4 regions of the Paenibacillus sp. ACRSA genome follow, and region 4 is predicted to be linked to each of the others. Evidence: riboswitches for the same ligand, from Rfam matches in the RefSeq annotation. Region 4 holds a riboswitch; each other region holds the start of a gene.

Region 1 (5,416 bases), on a different contig from region 4:
CGATCTACATACGGGTATGAGTCCTCACCATTTGGCGTCTTCGGGATAACTTGAATACTGAGTAATGTGCTTGCCATGGAGTTCACGGCTCCTTTCGAGTTGGGTTGTATAAGTTGAATCAGCTTTACACTTAACACTCCGATTGCAGTACCCTCTTACTATCACTGTTATCCCCGGATTTCATGAATAAATTTTAAATGGAGTAAATCCGGGGATAAAGGTGAGCGCTCCGCTTCTCCAGATGGGTTCTGCACTCTTCGTTTGTGTAAAAAGTTCAACTTAAACAATAATTATTGGGGTAAGAAATCGTTCGTATATGCCTTGCTCACATCGATTTGTTCATCCAGCAGTTTTTTGCTGTACATCCAGTCCGTATAGTTCTGCCATACTTCCTGTTTCTGTTCGCCCCAGCGTGGTGCATCGTCTGTGTATTTCGGGCTAAGCCACTTCTGGCTTGCAAGCACAAGGTCTTTATCGAGATCCGGTACGGCTTTGATCAGAATATTAGCGGCGTCTTCGGGATGATCAATCGCATATTGGTATCCTTCGGACGTGGCTTTCATGAACGCTTTAACCAGTTCAGGATCGTTCTCAATCGTGGTTTCATTTGTTACCAATACAGGTGTGTAATAGTCGAGTGCTTCGGAGTAGTCTTTGACATACAACATGTCGATCGGCTCTCCGCGAAGCTCAGCCTCAATCCCAGTCCATGCATAGAAAATCCAGGCAAAATCGATATCGCGTTTCACGGCGGTGAAGAAGTCGGCATCACCCATGTTAATGTTTTTCACTTTGGACACGTCAGCGCCTTCGCCCTCCATAATGGATTGCATTACCGCTTCCTCTACTGGGGAGCCCCAGCCTCCATAGGTTTTACCTTCGAAGTCTTTAGGGGATTTAATGTTCCGATCCGTCGGGGCTGCAAATCCGGATGTATTATGTTGAATAACGGCAGCAATCGAGACGAGCGGTACACCTTGGGTACGCGCCTGAGTTACACTTTCCTGATAACTTACGCCAAAAGGAACCTCATTCGAAGCGACCATCGTGTCAGCGCCGCCAGCACCAGGTTGCACGATCTCCACGTTTAAGCCCTCGGCTTCGTAAAATCCTTGATCTACCGCTGCATATAAGCCGGTATGGTTCGTATTCGGTGTCCAGTCCAGTACAACTTTAACATCCCGGAGTGCTGCGTTATCACCTTCACTATTGTTCTCGGTGTTGGTATCTCCGTTAGATTGGGCAGGGCCAGCTTCCTTGCTTCCGCAAGCCGTGATTGCAATCAAGGTTACGCATAGGAGCAACAAGCCGATCGTTTTACGCCATCTCATCTTCATTCTCTCCTTCATGTTGTCCGCCTAAATGGCGAGGGTTCTCCTTGGCTTCATATCCAAGCATCGTGCATAAATCAACAGAATTATACCGGCTATGATCTGGATGTCGTTTTTTTATGTAACGTGATATGCAAAAGAACATAAAAAAAGCGCCCCGGATTCCGGGACGCGTGCAGGCGTTAGAGAAGTAGCGCGCAGCGATATAGCTGGGCCTATTCGATATACTCCGATTCCTACGCTGGCATGATCCAGATCAGGTCTAAGGGTTAGTATCTTGTGGGATACACTCTCAGCCGGCCAATTCCGACTCCCCTGGGAAACTATGAAGTTAAGGGTATTACTAGGTGTAATTATAGGACAGCGGGCAGAACGTGTCCAGTCATGAACTGGAATATCCGATGATGGATCTTACGAAGTGGATCTAAGCTATCATAGATGCTACCTGTGCGCCAATCGGGATCATTAATAGATCCGTTTACCTTTAACGCTGGAAGAATTCAATCCATTCCTTCTCTGGGCCATAGATGAAGAAGTAACGATAACCGTTCGGTAGGGTGATAATCTCTCCATCAATAAATTCGGCCTCCGTCGCTCGTATACGCTGATATTCAGCATCAAGATCCTCCACATGAATCGCAAAATGATGCACAGTTCCTTCGGAGGGAAGTTTGTCGCTATATCCCTGAATGAGCTCGATTTCAGTTTCATCACTGCCATTGAATCCGAGGAAAGCAAGTTGGATGACACCATTGGTATGGGTAACGCGGTCTTTCAGCTCAAGCCCAACGATTTCGGTATAGAAACGAAGCGTGGTCTCCAGATCACGGACAGCGATACCGATGTGGTCGATACGTTTTTGAAAGCTCATTGTACAGTAATCCTCCTAACTGATTCGTGAATATGGTTTACATTTTAAGGAGTATCATAGGGGTATAAATCCGGGTTGTCAAATAGGGAAAATGAGTTTATGTAGATGAAATGTTCTATATTTCAATATAAACATAAAGGTATATTATCAACGTTCACAAAGTGTTCACTTATGTGACCCTATTCCTCATCTTTATAATTGTCCAAGTAGAAGAGAGGATGAGAGAATTGCCAACAACAAAGAAAGAACATACGTATTTTGGATTGATGATGTGCACAGGAATGGTAGTCGTTATGATGACTTTCAATTTACTGTATAACGGATTAATGGGGAGTATGTCTCCGCTAGAGATTTTATTTCAGTTTGTTCTATGTTTTATTGTAGCTTTTGTGGTGGAAAGCTTTATCGTTGGGCCGGTGGCTCAGAAAATTGCCTTTGCATTGCCATTCAACAAATCGAATAAGGTGATTGGTATTTTGACGATTTCCGTATGTATGGTTGTGGGGATGGTTCTGATGATGTCGATGTATGGAATGCTTACGGCGTATCTTGCCAATCAATTGAACGGAAAGTCTCTCGTAGAAACGTATCTTCACACCATACTGCGGAACTTTAGTCTAGCGCTACCGTTACAGTTGCTTATCATTGGGCCGCTCGTTCGATATATATTCGGTAAATTCCTAAAAGCTAAAGGGAATGTGGCTCCCTTTGTTAATACAGAAGCTTAATTGGAAAATAGAGGAGAAAAGTGTTAATATTTTTGCCATCAAGAATATTAACAGGTGGTGAAGAAACTGGTCGAATTCGATACTCGAACGTCACAATGCACGGCATGTCAATTGATGATCGCAAGACATTTCTGGATGTAACAACAGATGAGAAGATGATCGAGACATCCGTTCAGGGTATAGATCGGGATAATAATGTGGTTTATAAGTATGACTGAATATAAAATCGTTATCCTTCTTTATCACTTGCATTTAAACGATACTTTTGTATATACTGATAAACAACAATTACAGATCGGAACATGCCGTTGAAGAGCATCCAACTCGGAGGTGTTTTCGCCAGGGGAGCGATATTTCCCCAAGTTAACCGGAACCGCCCGTTATCGCGGACCAAGCGGCTGGAGCAGTGAACGAACTGTTTCGGCAAGTTGGGTGGCACCGCGAGCAGAGCGCTCCTCGTCCCAAGGGATGAGGGCGCTCTTTGTATTTTTACAGCCAAAGGAGACGGTGACCATGCTTGAAATGAAGTGGATCAGAGCGCATGCAGAAGAGGTGCAAGCGGCGGCAAATGGAAAGAAAATCAATATTAACATTCAAGAACTGTTAGAGCGAGACGAGGAACGCAGAGCGTTATTGCAGGAAACCGAAGAAGGTCGCAGGGTGCGTAACGCGTTGTCGGCGGATATTGGCAGAATGATGCAAGCAGGTCAGCGTGAGCAGGCAGAGGGGCTGCGTAACGAGGTAAAACAACGGAATGAGCAGTTGGAACAGCTCAAAGTTAAGCTTGAAGCGATCCAAGCAGAAGTTACGCGTATGCAATGGCTCGTACCCAATGTTGTATCGCCAGACACACCTGTAGGTACTTCGGATGCGGACAATGTAGAGCTACGCCGTGTGGGTGAAGTCCCGACATTTGAGTATAGCATGAAGGATCATGTGGAATTGGGTGAGATGCATGACCTGATTGACATTGCGCGTGGGGTGAAAATCGGTGGAACACGGAGCTATGTGCTCAAGGGAGCAGGGGTACAGCTTCACCGCGCCGTGCAACAGCTTGCGCTCGATCTGCTCTTGAAGCAGGGATTCACAGCGCTAGAGGTTCCGCTCATGGTAAGGGAGGACGCCCTACTCAACACAGGGTTTTTCCCAACAGGACGAGACCAAGTGTATGAGCTTACCGGTGAGAACAAGTGGCTGGTGGGTACTTCGGAGGTGCCGCTCGTGTCCTATTATGCGGATGAAATTGTGAATGTGGAACAACCTGTGAAGCTGGCTGCTGTATCGACGTGCTTCCGCAGCGAAGTGGGATCGGGAGGACGGGACGTACGCGGATTGTATCGTGTACATCAATTTGCCAAGGTGGAGCAGGTGATTCTCTGCGCTCCAGATGCGGAAGAGTCGGAACGCATGTTACAGGAGATTACAGGACACGCTGAGCAATTGCTGCAATTGTTAGAGCTTCCTTATCGCGTTGTAGCAGTATGTACCGGGGATATGGGGCAGAAGACGTATAAGCAGTATGATATTGAAACATGGATGCCTAGCCGGGAGGCATACGGAGAGACACATTCCTCGTCGAATTTGCATGACTTCCAGGCACGCCGTTCGAACATTCGTTGTCGTGATGCAGAAGGGAAGCTAGTATATTGTCACACCTTAAACAATACAGCCGTGGCTTCACCGCGTATTCTCATTCCACTGCTAGAGAATCATCAGCAGGCAGATGGAAGCATTCGAATTCCGGCTGCGCTCCAGCCATATATGGGCGGGGCTGAGTTTATTACATTGCCACATCTGGCGGAAGAAGAGTAAGAGAGAATTGTAATGTTGGTATGCATATGAAAGAGCAAGAATAGACCCTGAATGCAAAGAACTCCTATATCGCAATGTCACTGAGGTAATAAACTTGATGACATTGCTTGTCATAGGGGTTCTTTTTTTACATAACTAGACATCCATGAAGGAGCACCAGTATATTTCTGGAATATATTATTAATCGAAATTACTGAGATGGGAGTGTATAGGATGGACAAACATTACGACAACCTGCTGTTAGCTTTTGAAGAAGCAGAGAAGGCAAAAGATGAAGGTACATTTCCTATAGGTGCAGTTATTGTTGATGCAGATGGGACGGTTGTGAGTCGCGGTAGGAACAGAGTTTTTTCGAGTGGTGACTCCACAGCACATGCCGAAATGGACGCTATAAGGAAAGCTGGAGCGAAGATCCTTAATCTTGAGGGTAAGAGATTTATTCCTAATAACGAGCTTACCTTATATACCACTTGTGAACCTTGTCCTATGTGCACAGGTACAATCGTATTGTCTTTGATTAAAAAAGTGGTTTGGGCTGCAAATGATACGGACATAGGTGCTTTCAAAAAATTCAAGGAATTAGATAATGGATTACCCATTTATAATGATATGTTTCATAATATTGAGTTTGTTGCTGCTCCTTACAGAGATCTAGAGATGAGACAAAGAAAACT
Region 2 (5,416 bases), on a different contig from region 4:
TGGAGATTAAAGAACCATACCCGTTTAATCCAGATCAAGAAATTTCAAAGATTAGACTTCACTTTTTTGATGAATCAGGAAAGTCATATTTGTTTGGTGTCGAAGAACATAAGGCAGTGGGCTATAAAATAAACCGAGATATTATTACAATCGATGTTCGTAACCATACAAGCACAACAAGAACTGTAATCGAAAACTTTAAATTTAGTGAACGTGGAGAGATTATTAATATAAATGGAATTGAAGGGCGTTTTGAAGCATGGGTTAACCATGTACCAGGTGGATACCTACGATGGATCCATAATGATACTTTCATTGAAATTGATAGCGGAGAATTAACTAAAGACCAAATGATTGCGTTGGCAAAATCAATGAACGAAAATCGAATAAACTAGCTGAGGCCACTAAAGGATTGTTACTTTGGTGGGCGATTTACATGACTTAATCACTTCTTTGCTCATACATACTTAATTTGAACATGTCGACCGTTAATCCGTAAACTTCTTTATCTGAGAACCGCTATATTATAGCTCGTTAAGCTAACGGGAAACTTTAAATTAAAAAAACAAGAAAAGCAGATTTAAGGAAGAAGAGGAGGTATACTGAAGGAAACTATGTGATTTATGAGTAAGTATATGTAAATAAAGTGCGTACTTAACAAAAAGATACAGACCTCCTATACTAGGCAATGTAACCAATACATCTGCTAGAGGAGGACATAATAACATGAATAGATTTACAATTCCACGAGATATTTATTACGGAGAAAATGCACTAGATATATTGAAAACGCTGAAAGGTCAGAAGGCTGCTTTAGTCATTGGTGGAGGTTCGATCAAAAAACAAGGTCATTTAGAAAAGATCACACAATTGCTGAACCAAGCAGGTATGGAAACGTTACTGATTGAAGGTATTAATACGGAACCTACCGTGGCTATGGTTCAATCTGGCGCAGCGCAAATGAGAACGTTTGAACCGGATTGGGTGATTGGTATAGGTGGAGGCTCACCTATGGATGCTGCAAAAGCAATGTGGATTTTCTATGAGTATCCAGAACTAACATTTGAACAAGCTGCTGTTCCGTTTTCATTGCCAGAACTGCGAACCAAAGCAAGATTCATTGGCATACCGACAACCAGTGGAACCGCAGCAGAAATCTCAAACCTTTCTGTCATTACGGACGAACAAACAGGGATTAAATATCCTTTGGCGGACTTTGGGTTAACTCCAGATATCGCGATTATTGATCCTGTTTTAGTTACTCATATGCCGCAACATATGATTGCTTACAGTGGTATGGATGCAGTGACGCATAGCATTGAAGCGTATGTGGCTAAACCACGTACGATTTTTACGGATGCACTCGCGATTGAAGCAGCTGAAGCACTGAAGGATCACTTGCTTGCTTCCTTTCAAGGCGATCTGGCTTCCAGGGAGGAAGTTCATTACGCTCAAGCTATGGCCGGTATGTCCTTTGCTAATGCAGTCTTAGGGAATGTACACAGTCTGGCACATAAGAGTGGTCCGATCTTCAATATCCCTCACGGATTAGCGAATGCAATCTACTTGCCCTATGTAATCCAGTTTAACCGGAAAGTCGTAGAAGATCGTTATGCTAACCTTGCAACTCGATTGAATTTGAAGGGGAATAATGCCCAGGAACTAACGGATTCTTTAGTGGAGTGGGTGCGTAAAGTTAACCGTGATATGGGACTTCCTGCTACATTACAAGAATTCGGGATTGAAGAAGACGTATTCCGGAATCATGTAGAAGCCATGGCAGACAATGCAATGAAAGATCCATGTACAGGGACAAATCCACGAGAAACGTCTGCTGAACAAATGAGAAAATTGTATGAATCCGCCTATTATGGCGTAGATGTTAACTTCTAAGTCAGATTCTATTACGATTTGAAATCCAATAAAACATATGAAGCCTAGCCGATCTATAAAATTGGTTAGGCTTCAAGTATGTACGTCCAGATACAGATTTCGTCAATCGCTGGGGAATTTCTAATCTCTCAAAAATCCATCAGGTTCCGAAAAAAAGATTCTCTATACGTAACGGATCGACATGAAAAGTAAGACATCTATAAAGAGTTACTGCAAAGCGCCTTGACGATGTATATAGCCATTGATATACTGATCGAATAGTTAGATAATTTGTTTTCAGTGGTTTAAGAAACATAATAATTACATATAACCGTTTGCGAGGGAGCCTTAACCGGCTGAGAGGGTGTAAAACCGACCTTACCTGATTTGGATAATGCCAACGTAGGAATGCAACGATGAAATGCTGTTATTTGGGTTGCCCGTGGGCATTCCAAACTATAGTTTATTTATCTGCGAAACGTCCTATGGATGTTTCGCTTTTTTTGTTGTTGGAAAAAGGGGAATTACATTACGAATTGGAGGAACAAATGTTGACTATATCAGAGCGATTATATAAGGCAGCACAGCCTGTGTGGAAGGAATGTCACGAGCATCCCTTTGTGAAAGGGATTGGAGATGGCTCCTTAACAATTGAACAATTTCGATACTATTTGCTCCAAGATTACTTATACCTGTACGATTACGCCCGTGTATTTGCGCTAGGCATCGTCAAGTCGAAGGATCCCAAAGTCATGCAGCTTTTAAGCAAAAGTGTTGATAACATTCTGAATGGTGAAATGAAAATCCATCGTTCTTATATGGAGCGGTTAGGAATCACGGAAGATCAAGTTTTTCAGGTGAAACCTTCACTGAAAAATGTAGCCTACACTAACTATATGCTCGCTGTTTCACATGCAGGTGGCATAGCAGAAGTGCTCGTATCCATCCTGGCTTGCTCATGGAGCTACGCTGAAATTGGTCAAGTGCTTGCTCAAGCGCCAGGTGCAGCTGATCATGCTTTCTACGGGGAATGGATCACAGGTTATGCTTCCCCTGAATACCATAGCAGCAATCAGGCATTAGTTGAATTAACGGACAAGCTATTAGAGGGCTGTAGCGAGGAAGCATATCAACGGATGGAGGATATTTTCGTGATGTGCAGTCGCTTTGAGCTTGATTTTTGGGAGATGTCCTGGAGGCTGGAGTCTTGAGTTCACTGACGTTTCAGAATGTGTCCTATCAATATGATGCTGAACCTATAGACATAATAGACAACCTGTCTTTTACAATTGAGGCAGGATCATTTCACAGTATTGTTGGCGCCTCGGGCTGTGGTAAAAGCACGATTTTCCATCTCATTAACGGCCTACTTAGGCCAAAATCTGGTTCAATACGGATTGATGGGGCTCCGATCGGGGAAAAAAAGCATTACTGCGGCTATATGCCACAAAAAGACCTGTTGTTCCCTTGGAGAACAGTAGGAGAGAATCTTGGATTGCCTTTGGAGATTATCGGAGGTTACACCAAGGCTGAGTGCAAGGAGCTTATTGCTGACGCACTTCATAATGTAGGCTTAGATCATTGTCATAACAAGATGCCTCACGAACTTTCAGGCGGCATGCGCCAACGAGCTGCATTTGCCCGTACAATGCTCACGGGATCCGATTTGTTATTGCTGGATGAGCCGTTCTCTGCGCTGGATTTTCTAACCGGCATTACAATGCAAGAGTGGTTGCTTGATCAGTGGGAACAGCACAAGAAAACAATTATCTTTATTACTCATAACGTGGACGAAGCCTTATTTCTTTCGCAAAGAATACTAGCTGTGACGAGTGCCCCGATAAACCATTTAACAACGATTGATATACCTAACGGGTACCACCATTCAAGAGAATCTCTTGCTTCACCAGAAATATCTGCATTGCGTAACGAACTGATTCAATCGTTAAGGACGAATGTAATCTTATGAAAAAATCATCTTACACTCATAATCTTCCTGCCCTAATCGTTCTATTTGCTCTGCTGATGGTCTGGCAACTGGGAGCAATGAATTTGAACGCTGCTTATATTTTGCCTAGCCCGGTTCAAATATTTGAAAAAATGTGGGAGCTTCGCGAACCCTTATTTACCGTTCATTTGCCCGCGACTTTGCTAATTACGAGCATTGGTCTTGTATTATCCATCGTATTAGGCGTTGCACTAGCGATCCTTATGGACGTAAGTGTGTTGATGCGTAAGTGTCTATATCCCATCGTTGTAGGTTCACAGACGATCCCGACCACGGCCATTGCTCCACTATTTGTTCTATGGTTTGGGTATGGCATATGGAGCAAGGTACTCGTGTCCGTTTTAATAACCTTTTTCCCAATTACAATTACGGTATACGATGGTTTACGCAGTACCCGTATGGATATGAAGAAGCTTCTAATTACATATGGTGCCACTCCGTGGGAAATTTTCCTGAAACTCAAAATCCCTTATGCACTGCCTTATTTCTTCTCAGCTATCAAAATGGCAATTCCGATTAGTGTCATTGGGGCAGCGATTGGAGAATGGCTGGGTGCACAGAGTGGGCTGGGATATTTTTCGCGTCGAATGATGACGCAGCTTGACGGTGCGGGAGTGTTTGCACCCATTGTATTGTTATCCGTTGTTGCTATGGGTTCGGTTGCCGTAATCACACTGTTAGAGTGTCGTTTCGTTCGCTGGCGTGGGGAGTCATAAATAGATATGGAGGAAAGAAATTCATGAGAAAAACAAGAGCCATTCTTACAATGATACTGATCTTACTCGTGTTTAGCGCATGTACTAATCAGAATACATCTTCATCTACGACTAGCTCATCTACACAGAAATTACAAGAAGTTAATGTGGTGCTGGATTGGTATCCAAACGCCTTGCATGCGTTTCTCTATGTAGCGATAGATAAAGGGTACTTCGAGCAAGAAGGATTGAAGGTAAACCTGCAATTCCCGTCTAACAGCAATGATGCAATTTCACTTGTAGCAGCTGGAAAAGCAGATATTGGCTTGTATTATCAACAGGATGTCATCATCACAAGAGCGAATCAGAACGTGCCTGTCAAATCAATCGGTGCGGTTGTGCAGTCTCCGCTAAATGCCATCATTTCTTTAGCAGAGAAGAACATAACTTCTCCCAAAGATCTAAAGGGCAAAACGATTGGTTACTCAGGAACAGAATTATCTGAGGCTCTCATTCGTAGTGTCATGAAACATGATGGTTCGGATAGCAGTGATGTTAAAATGGTCGATGTCGGCTTTGAACTTATGAGTTCAATGACCACGCGTAATGTGGACGCCACAATCGGTGGCTTGATTAATCATGAGGTACCCCAACTTCAGGAGGAAGGCTTCAATGTGAATTGGTTTACATTGGAGAAATATGGGGTTCCGTCATACTATGAAGGTGTTTTTGTTGCTAACGATACAACAATTAATTCTGAATCGGACATGCTGGCTAAATTTCTACATGCTTCAAAAAAAGGATTTGAGGATGTAAAGGCCAATCCAGAGGCTGCATTACA
Region 3 (5,416 bases), on a different contig from region 4:
AGTATGCTATTCTGAACTTCATATATGCTCTATTTAGGGCAGATGAACACATGAATATTGTGCAAAAACAGCAAAAAATCACGCCATCTGTAACCAGATAACGTGATCTCAATTGAATATTTGTTATGTCTAACGATGCTAACTATGCTCCAAACCGCTGGCGATACCCACATTTGCGGCACAACTCTTCAACAGCTTCCCGCTTGGAAAATCCATATACTAAATTGTTGGCTCGTTCCCCATCAACGATCTCTGAGAAGGACTTCTCATGTACGTTGCCTAAGTTAATTACACCTTCGCCATCCAGGCAACACGGTACAACCGTGCCATCCACTAATACAGCAGCCTGACTACGAAGTGCGTGACAGAAGCCTTTGCCGTCATCCTCTGGTGCATCCAAGCTTGGCCACTGGAATTCATGATCTTGATTGAGGTATACATTCGGAGCGATTTTGACACCGCTACCTGGTAAAACCTTTTCTTCGATCCGAAAATCCAAGTCAAACTCTCGCTCCAATACTTCAAGCGTTTCCCGGTTTCGGTTCATCTGAGCATTCGTGAAGTTATCTTGTGTCAGGTTCCATAGTCGGAATGAAATAATAACATTATGTTTCACCGCTTCACGAACAAAGGTCAATATGTTATTCAAATATCCTTCACGGTCTGTCGAGCCTTCATGTCCGTCGAAGCTGTGCAAGGAAAAGTTCATCTGACGTAACGCTGGCTTGCCTAGCAGCTTATGTTGTGTCTTGGGCAGCAGCGTACCATTGGTCGTAATATTAACCTTGAACCCTTTCTCGTGTGCAGAATCCAGCAGCAGATCGATTTTGGGATGCAGTAACGGCTCACCTTTGACGTGAAGATATATGTGTTTGGTATGTGGCTTAATCTGATCCAGTATATTATTAAAGACGTCAGGGTCAATGAAATTTTTGGCACGCTTGGTCTGCGGACAGAAGCTGCACGCCAAGTTACAGATGCTTGTAATTTCGATGTAGACTTTCTTGAATGTTTTCAACTCGGATCCCCATTCTTCTCCGGAGGGAGAGCGTCCCACCTTCATTTCGTGATATAACGATAACACTTTCACTAGTGCGCGATCAAAGTGTTCTTTTGGAACAACCTCTATTATATCGGGTTAGGAAGTAGGGAACAACAACGTTTCAAATCAGATTCCTGCTGCTCGGCCAAAGCAAACATCTGGCACATCCCTTCTTTACATCTGACTTGCATGTGATATATGCTGGAGCTATAAATACCTGTTCAAAAAGTACGGTTTTCAGTACCAAGAAGATGGGATGAAGCTAGAAATGGAGTAGCGGAGCGTAGATATAGCTACGTGAGCAACTACATTGTTTCCGAAGGAAACAAACTTCGTAAGCATCCCACTTATTTCGGCTGAATCCCATATTCGATGCTGATGATGCTAATGGCATCATTCGTAATCAAAATTGGACTTTTGGAACAACCTCTTATAACTGAATATAGCAATGCACTGGGGGAGCCTAACGGCTGAGACGAATGAACTTTCGGACCCTTTGAACCTGATCTGGATCATACCAGCGGAGGGAAGTGGAGCGGCCTTTCAATAAACATAATGCGTTTCATCATACAGAATATGGATGATGAAAACCAATTGCGAATTGAATCTACAGCCCCACTCATTTCTCCGGAAATGGGCGGGGCTTTTTGCATTTTTAGGATAAAAAATGAGTCATCGCAGGTCAGAATATAGCATATCTCAGGCGCTTGGCCTACATGTAATTCTGGGAAATGCTAGTAAGTTATGAAAATGAATTTAAGGAGGAACACAGATGTCTTACTTGGAACGTATACGCACTCAGAATCCGTTAGTGCACAATATCACCAACATTGTAGTAGCTCCCTTTGTAGCCAATGGCTTGCTTGCACTTGGAGCATCACCTTTTATGGCTTATGCACACGAGGAGGTTGCCGATGTTGCGAAAATGTCCGGCGCGGTCGTCCTCAACATTGGCACACTTAATAAAGATGTTGTGCAGTCCATCCTGCTCGCTGGTATATCTGCCAACACCCATCAAGTGCCTGTCGTGCTTGATCCTGTTGGTGCTGGTGCGACATCCTATCGCTCTGAGCAGGTGCAAATGCTCGTTCGTGAGCTACGTCTCACGATCTTGCGTGGCAATGTGGCAGAAGTCGCTAATGTAATTGGTGAGCATTGGAATAGCAAAGGTGTAGATGCTGGACAAGGTGAAGGAGATCGTATCGGAATAGCCGAGCGGGCAGCTCAACAGTTAAACTGTATCGTTGTGATCACAGGTCGCGAAGATGTCATTACGAATGGACATCAGACCTATCTGGTAAGTAACGGTCATGTCTTCTTAACTCAGGTCACAGGTGCGGGATGTCTGCTCAGTGCTGTGATTGGTGCATTTGCAGCTGTGGCAACTGATGACAAGGAGCTTCTGGATAGCGTTGTAGAAGCCCTCGCCTTCTACGGCGTTGCCGCTGAGATTGCTGCAGATCGTACGGAGAGCCAGGGCCCCGGCAGTTTCCAGATCGAGCTGTTGAACCAACTCGACCATGTATCCCCGTTGGAACTACAGCAGCGTGCTCTTATTCGCCACAGCAATGGAGGTGGAGATACACCATGCGTATAGCTCAGGCTCTAACGATTGCTGGATCAGATAATGGCGGCGGCGCTGGGATTCAAGCCGATCTCAAAACCTTTCAGGAACTTGATGTATACGGCATGACCGTGATCACTGCCATTGCGGCGCAGAACACGACGGGCGTTCAAGGTGTGTTTCCCATTTCGTATGAAGGCATAGCCCAACAGCTCGATTCGACCGGCGCTGATTTCAAGCCAAATGCAGTAAAAACAGGCATGCTCTACAGTACAGAAATTATTCAATTGGTTGCCGAGAAATGGCGCCATTATGAATGGTCTAATCTGGTCATCGATCCCGTTATGGTAGCTCAGGGCGGTGCCCCGCTGCTTCAGCAACAGGCTATTCAGACACTGATTACGGAGCTGATCCCGCATGCACAGATCACCACGCCAAACATCCCTGAAGCTGAACTGTTAACAGGCATGGCCATTCGAAATTTAAGTGATCGGGAAGAGGCAGCCCGACGTCTTGTGCAGATGGGTTCCACGTATGCCCTGATCAAGGGCGGCCATGATACGGGTGGTATGATTATCGATGTACTCTATGATGGGCAGTCTTTTCACTATCTAGAGAATATTCGTATCGTGACTCCTCATACCCACGGAACGGGCTGTACCTATTCAGCTGCCATTACAGCTGAACTAGCGAAGGGTTCATCCGTTCTGGCTGCCGTTACGACTGCGCGAGCATTTATTCAGGCAGCCATAGAAGATGAGCTCGGCATTGGAGCTGGACATGGGCCGACGAATCATTTTGCGTATCAGCGCAGGCAGCGAGGTGAGCAGTGATGCATGAGCTGAATGCAGACGCGGTGCGACGCGCAATGCAGGTGTATTTGGTGATGGGCAGCGTGAATACCACGCAAGACCCTGTGGAGGTGCTGCGCCAGGCGATTGCTGGCGGCATTACGCTGTTCCAGTTCCGGGAAAAAGGAACTGGTGCCCTGATTGGCGAAGCCCGCCTGGCTCTGGCATGGCAGCTTCGCGAGGTGTGCAGCCAGCACGGGATTCCGTTCATCGTGAACGATGATGTGGAGCTGGCTGTAGCTGTGGAGGCCGACGGCGTACATGTCGGCCAAGACGATGCGGACGCGGCGCTGGTACGCGCCCGCATTGGAGCTGGGCGGATGCTTGGCGTATCCGCCCACTCCGTGGAGGAAGCCCGCCGTGCGGTGCAGGCGGGCGCCGACTATCTTGGCGTCGGGCCAATGTACCCGACGCGCTCCAAAGCGGATGCCCATGCTGTGCTGGGCCCCGCAGGGGTTGCGGAACTGCGCGCCGCAGGCATCGCAGTTCCGGTGGTGGGTATCGGCGGCATTACGCCCGATACCACGGCCGCCGTGATGGCGGCTGGAGCCGACGGCGTAGCCGTCATCTCCGCCATTGCGGGCGCGGCCGACGTGCGCGCAGCGGCTGCGCGGTTCGCTGCAGCGGTGCGTGGGATGCTGGCGTAGCCATGCGCCCCTGCACCGCGGCAACCCCGCAGGGGCGCAGGGTTTATGCGCTGAGCCTGTGCGTCGCGTCTACATCATTTAGCTTTATTGCATAGGGTTTACGCGCTGAGCCGATGCCTCGCATCTACATCATTTAGCTTTATTGCATTATGAATCATGGATTAAGCATTATGCATTATGAACTATGTAAGTTCCACACCTCAACCTCCGGCACAGCTCTAGATATACCCCAGAAAACTCCGCATTGAATTTACGCTTGAATTCAAAGACTTCATTTGCATCAATATTAGCAAGATTGTCTATACCTATAATGTTGATGTAACCTCATTCATGTTCATAAACAGTCTGTGAATGGTTTGTCTACGAGTAACTTTTGTTAACAGCTCGCAATCATTAATTAGTATGGCGTAATGATTCACAACACTACATACAAAATATGAGCAGCTGCCGAATTGATATCCTGTATGCTTCTTGTTTTCTTCTTGCTCTCTTCTTGTTTGCTCCCTCTCGGCTTCATATCATTCACTTCAGTTTCTCCTTCCTACTGTGCTTCTCCTTAAAATTTAGTTTAGGTGCTACATTCAAATCCACAGGGTTGACTCTCACGTAACGTGACACTGTACAATCGGTGATGTAAGGAGGTTGGAACATGGCCATGAAGGTAAAAGAAGTCGCTAAGCTCGCCTCGATCAGTGTGCGCACACTGCATCACTATGATGAGATTGGTTTGTTAACACCGGATGAAGTCACTTCAGCAGGGTATCGACTCTATTCAGATGGTAATCTAGACATGCTGCAGCAGATTTTATTTTTCAAAGAACTCGACTTCTCATTAAAAGATATCAAAGACATCATAAATAGCCCTTCCTTCAATCGGGAGGAAGCACTTCAGATGCACCGCCAGATCCTTATGGAGAAAAGAGAACGAATAGACCGTATGATTGCCACCATTGATAAAAGTGTTCTGCATATGAGAGGAGACATCGATATGACGACGAAGGAACAATTTGAAGGTTTTAACTTCAAGGAGAACCCATACGAACAAGAAGCGCATCAGCGCTGGGGGAATAAAGCTGTAGACCAGGCGAATGAAAAGTTACAACGCTCATCACCCAACGAACAAAAGGCAATGTCAGATCAAATGAATAGCATCTTTACTCATTTGGCAAAGCTTCGTGACACTTCACCCGCATCGGCTGAATCCCAAGCGGTCATTGCGGAGTGGTACACCTATCTGAATCAGATGGGACATTATTCACCTGAGGCTTTTCGAGGATTAGGTCAGATGTATGTGGATGATGAACGCTTCACA
Region 4 (5,416 bases):
TGCATCAAAATGAAAAGCAAAATAATGAAGCAGGTTATGATTCTACTAAATTTGTGAAGGCGGATAAGGAACTAGCATTGCTTACCTTTACACAAACGATGGCGTTGAATATGGGGATTCAGGATGATCCGGCTGCTATTCAAGCATTATTTGACTACATACCAGCAATTGTTGTACTGGATTATGATGGATACTACATTTTAGCGAAAGAAACGGAAATGACAGGAAATGCCGAGCTTACATTCAAGCAAGTTTGGAGTCCCAAGAAGCCATATACATATGCAGATCCGAACGGCAGCAGCATTAACTTTACCTTGGATGGATATGTATACGCTTATGATGCTGTCCAAGAGAAATGGATTGAAGGGTTTCAGAGGGAGTTGGCATCTAACACGCAAATCCCGTTATTACAGGATGCCGACACATTTGAGCAAGTGAGAAGAAGTTGGATTGTGACCAGTGTACAGGAGGATCTTGCTGATATTATTAACCGCCATAATGAATTTGCACGTAGAAATGGTATCTCTTATACCTTTACATTGCCTTTAATCCCGCAAGAGGATTGGTATAATTCAATGAATGATACAGGCATTATGGCGTTTATCCAAGGTATACCTGTAGGGGATCAAAAAGTTAATAATTATGCTATTGGTGGAGGCAGGCTTGTAAAGAAGACGGCTGTGGTCGGAGGAGTAGATCCAGCAACTGGAGTTAAATATTACTATCCGTCTACATGTAACTATGGTTATAGAGCAGAAGAGGTTTTTGGTGACGGAAAACAAGCTGCTGCACAAGGTTATTTTGAGCGTAATTGTTATGTCAGCGGGCAAGCTTCATAAGTGAAAAAGTTTGCAAGAAGACATTACTTTCAGAAAAGACAGGTACGTGCTAGAATAGGTCTTTGGTACAATGTCTAAATTAGTGATCAAGTAATGTCAAATAGATAGGAGCAACCTCATCTTATGAGCTTATTGTCAGTTGAGAACGTGAGTCACAATTTTGGAGATCGCACGTTATTTAAAAATGTATCCTTTCGTTTACTTTCAGGTGAGCGAGTAGGTCTTGTTGGAGCAAATGGTGTAGGCAAATCCACGCTTATGAATATTTTGACCGGAAAATTGCTTAAAGATAGTGGCAAAGTTGAATGGACACCTAAAGTTCGTTACGGATATTTGGATCAGCATACCAAACTAACGCCAGGCAAGACAATCCGGGATGTGCTGAAGGATGCATTCTTGCCACTGCTTGAATTGGAAAAAGAAATGATGGCAATTACAGATCAGATGGCTGATGCTGACCCTGAGCAATTGGAACAGTTGCTTGAAGAAATGGGCGACATCCAAGAACAGTTGGAGCAGGGCGATTTTTATTTGATCGATGTGAAGGTAGAAGAGATGGCTAACGGTCTGGGTCTGTCCGTCATTGGACTTGATCGTGACGTTGCTTCACTAAGTGGGGGCCAACGTACCAAGGTGCTCCTAGCTAAGCTTCTCTTGGAGAAGCCTACAGCGCTACTACTCGATGAACCTACGAACTATCTGGATGTAGAGCATATTGAATGGCTGACCCGGTATTTGAAGGATTACCCGTATAGTTTTATTTTGATTTCCCATGATACAGAGTTCATGAACGAAGTAGTTAATGTGATCTATCACTTGGAATTTGCCAAGTTAACAAGATATGCAGCGAACTATAACAAGTTTCTTGAGATGGCCGATATGCAGAAAGCACAGCATATTGATGCTTATGAGAAGCAACAGGAGTACATCAAAAAGCAGGAAGACTTCATCCAGCGGAATAAAGCACGTGCTTCTACGTCAGGTCGTGCGAAGAGCCGTGAGAAGCAATTGGGTAAAATCGAACGGATTGATCGTCCGGATGAGGCAGCCAAACCTACTTTCAAATTCAAAGATGCTCGTGCCAGCAGTAAAACGGTGTTTGAGGGCATTGATTTTGAAATTGGATATTCTCATGCTTTATTACCTAAAATGACGATGACCATTGAACGTGGAGAGAAAATTGCCATCGTTGGTTGTAACGGTGTGGGTAAATCTACACTACTAAAAACGATTCTTGGTAAAATTCCGCCAATCAGCGGCAAAACATTTTTGGGAGATTATCTGGAAACAGCTTATTTTGAGCAGGAGGTACGGGCGGGGAATATCACTCCAATTGAGGATGTATGGAATGAATTTTCGCATCTGACCCAGAATGAAGTTAGGGGACATCTTGCACGTTGTGGATTAAAAAACGAACATATTACTCGTCCACTTAACATGCTAAGTGGTGGAGAACAAGCAAAAGTGCGTTTGTGCAAGTTGTTAATGCGCGAGAGTAACTGGATTTTGTTCGATGAGCCGACCAATCACCTTGATGTAACAGCCAAAGCTGAACTGAAGCGCGCCCTCCAGGAATTTAAGGGTACAGTACTTCTCGTATCTCACGAACCTGATTTCTACGAGGATTGGGTTACGAAGACTTGGGATGTTGAAGCTTGGTCTGAGAAAAATTAGTCTACGTAGCCGAACAGGATTCAGAAATCTTCGGTGACAAAAAAAGGACTCTATGGTAATATAGGCTACAACTTCATATGAACACTAGGGGGGCCGCACGATGCGGCTGAGATGGAAGAATGCGATTCCGGACCCTTTGCACCTGATCTGGATCATACCAGCGTAGGGAAGTGGCGCGTTTTCGTTTATTAGAAACAGTACTCTGCATGAATGAGGTAGATGCTTGTTTCTGAGAGAACAGCATGTTGTTTCTATGAGATCTGCAATGGGGCTAACCGTTGCATACATAGAACCTCTGTGGTCGTTCAACACTTTATTAAACGAATCAAAGCATATATTTCGCAGCCACTCCCCTACGGGAGTGGCTTTTTTTGTTATGTCATTGGTCAAGAGAGGAGGTTATCGTTTGGTAATTACAGTAGAGCATGACTCCGATGTCACAGCTTCTTTTGAGCTGCATGTTATATCTCAAGGCGTAGGGGATTTGCACAACTTTGTAAGTGTATCGAAGGATATATGGCCATGGGTCGACTATATTCATATTCGGGAAAAGCAACAGCCACCTGAACAGCGTAGGGAGTGGGCAAACAAACTGCATCAATCAGGGGTTCCTTATGATCGTATTGTAGTCAATGGTGTGCATGAAGTGGGTCAAGGTGGAAGGTTCGCAGGTGTGCATTGGGGTCAGGCAGATTTTTCTCAAAGCACGATATCTATAGGAGATATGCGAAAGCGAATTCGCATCGGTGTGTCCGTTCATTCTGTAGATGAAGCAAAGGCTGCTGAGCAACAAGGCGTAGACTATGTTATTTTCGGTCATATCTATAACTCTAATAGTAAACCAGGAATCAAACCCAGAGGGCCGAAGCAACTTGCTGAAGTATGCGCTACAGTGAACGTTCCAGTAATCGCAATTGGTGGCATTGGGATCGAGCATGTTCGTGATCTTCGCAGTGCAGGAGCAAGAGGCTTAGCAGTCATATCACATATCTGGGCGAGCGAGCATCCAAAGCAAGCGGTTAGTGCACTAAAACAGGCGATCGTGGAATCGGAAGGTTAATCTTGAGCAAGGAGATGAGATGGTGAACGATAGAGCGAGAGTTCGGAGCCGAAGTAGTAAACGAGATTTGCGTAAAACCTTGTCCCGCAGTAGAACCAATGATGGAATCCACGGAAAGCTTCATGCAGAAACGATTGTGATTGGTGGGGGCGTGATTGGTTGTGCGATTGCCTATGAGCTTGCTGCACGAGGAAAAGATGTTCTTCTAATTGAGCGTGGACGGATCGCTGAGGGTGCATCTTGTGCAGCAGCTGGCATGATTGCAGCAGATAGTGAGCATTTTTCTTCGCCAATGATGTTGAACTTGGCAACAATGAGCAGACAGTTACTTCATGAGCAGTACGAACAGCTGAGTTCCCTGAGTGAGATCCATATTGGATTTCAACAAAATGGTTTTATCACGCCTATCCGTTTTAAAAATGATTTAAGTAATGATTCCATAGTTCCCAGACTACGATCACTAGCTACTGAAATTTGGTGGGATGGTACTACGGCACAACAAGAATCTCCATGGTTGAACAAAGATATTTATGGTGCCTATTATCGACCGTTGGAATGTGACGTGCTGCCTGTCAATTTGACTCAAGCTTATGCAAGATCAGCTCAGGCTCTAGGAGCTCGAATTATTGAAGGTGTCCATCATGTTAATCTTCGCGTGGATGCAAACAGAATACAAGCCGTGGAAACTTCCATTGGAACGATGACATGTCAAAATGTCATTGTTGCTAATGGTATACAAGGCGAAGAGTTAATGAAGCAGGTTGGACTTCATTTGCCAATCTTACCTGTCAAAGGCGAAATTGCAGCAGTACAGTTCTCAGATCATTCTGGACAACTTGTCCCAGACAAAACGGTCTACGCAGAGGACATTTATATCGTGCCTAAAGCCAATGGAGAAGTATGGATTGGTGCGACAGTTCTACCGGGGAAATCTGATCTGCATGTTACAGCTGCTGGTTTGCAAAAGCTGCTTGAACGGGCTGCCAGCTGGGTGCCTGGCATTGCAGAAGCTTATTTTGTACGGGCATGGGCCGGAGTAAGGCCTTCAACACCTGATGGATTACCTTACCTAGGCGCATGTGAGAGCATATCTGGTTTGTATGCAGCTTTTGGACATCATCGCAACGGAATCTTGTTAAGCGCTGTAACGGGTAGCTTACTCGCTGATTTTATCGAAGGTAAATCTTCTGAGGAGCTGAATGTGCAAGGTTGTCGTCCAGAACGCTTCATTAAAAGGGGGATCTTGCATTGAATATTATAGTCAATGGTCAACGAATGGAGATTGAAGACCGTTTGAACCGTGTAGATAAACTGCTGCACTCATTTGATCTTCATGTGAAAACAGTGGTTGTTGAGTTGAATCGCCAGATTCTTACCCGTGAACATCATGAGACGACCCATTTAAAAGATGGGGATCGGGTTGAAATTGTACATTTTGTAGGAGGGGGTTAAGTGATGTTGAAAATTGGGGAACATGTCTTTCAGTCTAGATTATTGTTGGGTACAGGTAAGTTTGACGATTTAGAGGTGCAGTCTCAGGCTATTGAAGCCTCAGGCACAGAGGTACTTACGTTTGCTGTGAGACGCCTTAATCTTGAAGAGCGTAACAAAAGGCATTTTCTCGATATGGTAGATTTGGATCGCTACACCTTGCTGCCTAACACAGCGGGCGCTTCTACGGCAGAAGAAGCTGTTCGGATTGCTGAACTCGCCCGTGCTTCCGGACTTTGTGATATGATAAAAGTAGAAGTGATTGGCGATGGAATTACACTGTTACCAGACCCGATTGAAACGTATAAAGCCTGTGAGATGCTGCTACATAAAGGCTTTACGGTTCTTCCTT

The links. Region 4 has a riboswitch for thiamine pyrophosphate ahead of MH215_RS15890 (thiamine phosphate synthase). Riboswitches for the same ligand answer to the same signal wherever they lie in the genome.
Region 1: another riboswitch for thiamine pyrophosphate. It lies ahead of MH215_RS19870 (ABC transporter substrate-binding protein); the one in region 4 lies ahead of MH215_RS15890 (thiamine phosphate synthase).
Region 2: another riboswitch for thiamine pyrophosphate. It lies ahead of tenA (thiaminase II); the one in region 4 lies ahead of MH215_RS15890 (thiamine phosphate synthase).
Region 3: another riboswitch for thiamine pyrophosphate. It lies ahead of thiM (hydroxyethylthiazole kinase); the one in region 4 lies ahead of MH215_RS15890 (thiamine phosphate synthase).

The regions. Positions count from the first base shown of each region.
Region 1 covers NZ_JAKRNP010000007.1:104,770-110,185, forward strand. Annotated here, with positions in the region: gene MH215_RS19865 (thiamine-binding protein) at 1-77, opposite strand, end outside; gene MH215_RS19870 (ABC transporter substrate-binding protein) at 291-1,331, opposite strand; TPP riboswitch at 1,547-1,658, opposite strand; gene MH215_RS19875 (VOC family protein) at 1,816-2,202, opposite strand; gene MH215_RS19880 (DUF2798 domain-containing protein) at 2,430-2,930, shown strand; gene MH215_RS19885 (S1 domain-containing protein) at 2,963-3,148, shown strand; gene serS (serine--tRNA ligase) at 3,444-4,742, shown strand; gene MH215_RS19895 (nucleoside deaminase) at 4,956-5,416, shown strand, end outside.
Region 2 covers NZ_JAKRNP010000007.1:276,359-281,774, forward strand. Annotated here, with positions in the region: gene MH215_RS20650 (DUF4367 domain-containing protein) at 1-395, shown strand, start outside; gene MH215_RS20655 (iron-containing alcohol dehydrogenase) at 727-1,893, shown strand; TPP riboswitch at 2,202-2,299, shown strand; gene tenA (thiaminase II) at 2,421-3,083, shown strand; gene MH215_RS20665 (ABC transporter ATP-binding protein) at 3,080-3,841, shown strand; gene MH215_RS20670 (ABC transporter permease) at 3,838-4,596, shown strand; gene MH215_RS20675 (ABC transporter substrate-binding protein) at 4,620-5,416, shown strand, end outside.
Region 3 covers NZ_JAKRNP010000003.1:759,649-765,064, forward strand. Annotated here, with positions in the region: gene MH215_RS12875 (radical SAM/SPASM domain-containing protein) at 143-1,018, opposite strand; TPP riboswitch at 1,488-1,588, shown strand; gene thiM (hydroxyethylthiazole kinase) at 1,815-2,639, shown strand; gene thiD (bifunctional hydroxymethylpyrimidine kinase/phosphomethylpyrimidine kinase) at 2,630-3,439, shown strand; gene thiE (thiamine phosphate synthase) at 3,439-4,104, shown strand; gene MH215_RS12895 (MerR family transcriptional regulator) at 4,754-5,416, shown strand, end outside.
Region 4 covers NZ_JAKRNP010000005.1:33,737-39,152, forward strand. Annotated here, with positions in the region: gene MH215_RS15880 (hypothetical protein) at 1-839, shown strand, start outside; gene abc-f (ribosomal protection-like ABC-F family protein) at 963-2,513, shown strand; TPP riboswitch at 2,590-2,699, shown strand; gene MH215_RS15890 (thiamine phosphate synthase) at 2,920-3,573, shown strand; gene thiO (glycine oxidase ThiO) at 3,593-4,825, shown strand; gene thiS (sulfur carrier protein ThiS) at 4,822-5,025, shown strand; gene MH215_RS15905 (thiazole synthase) at 5,029-5,416, shown strand, end outside.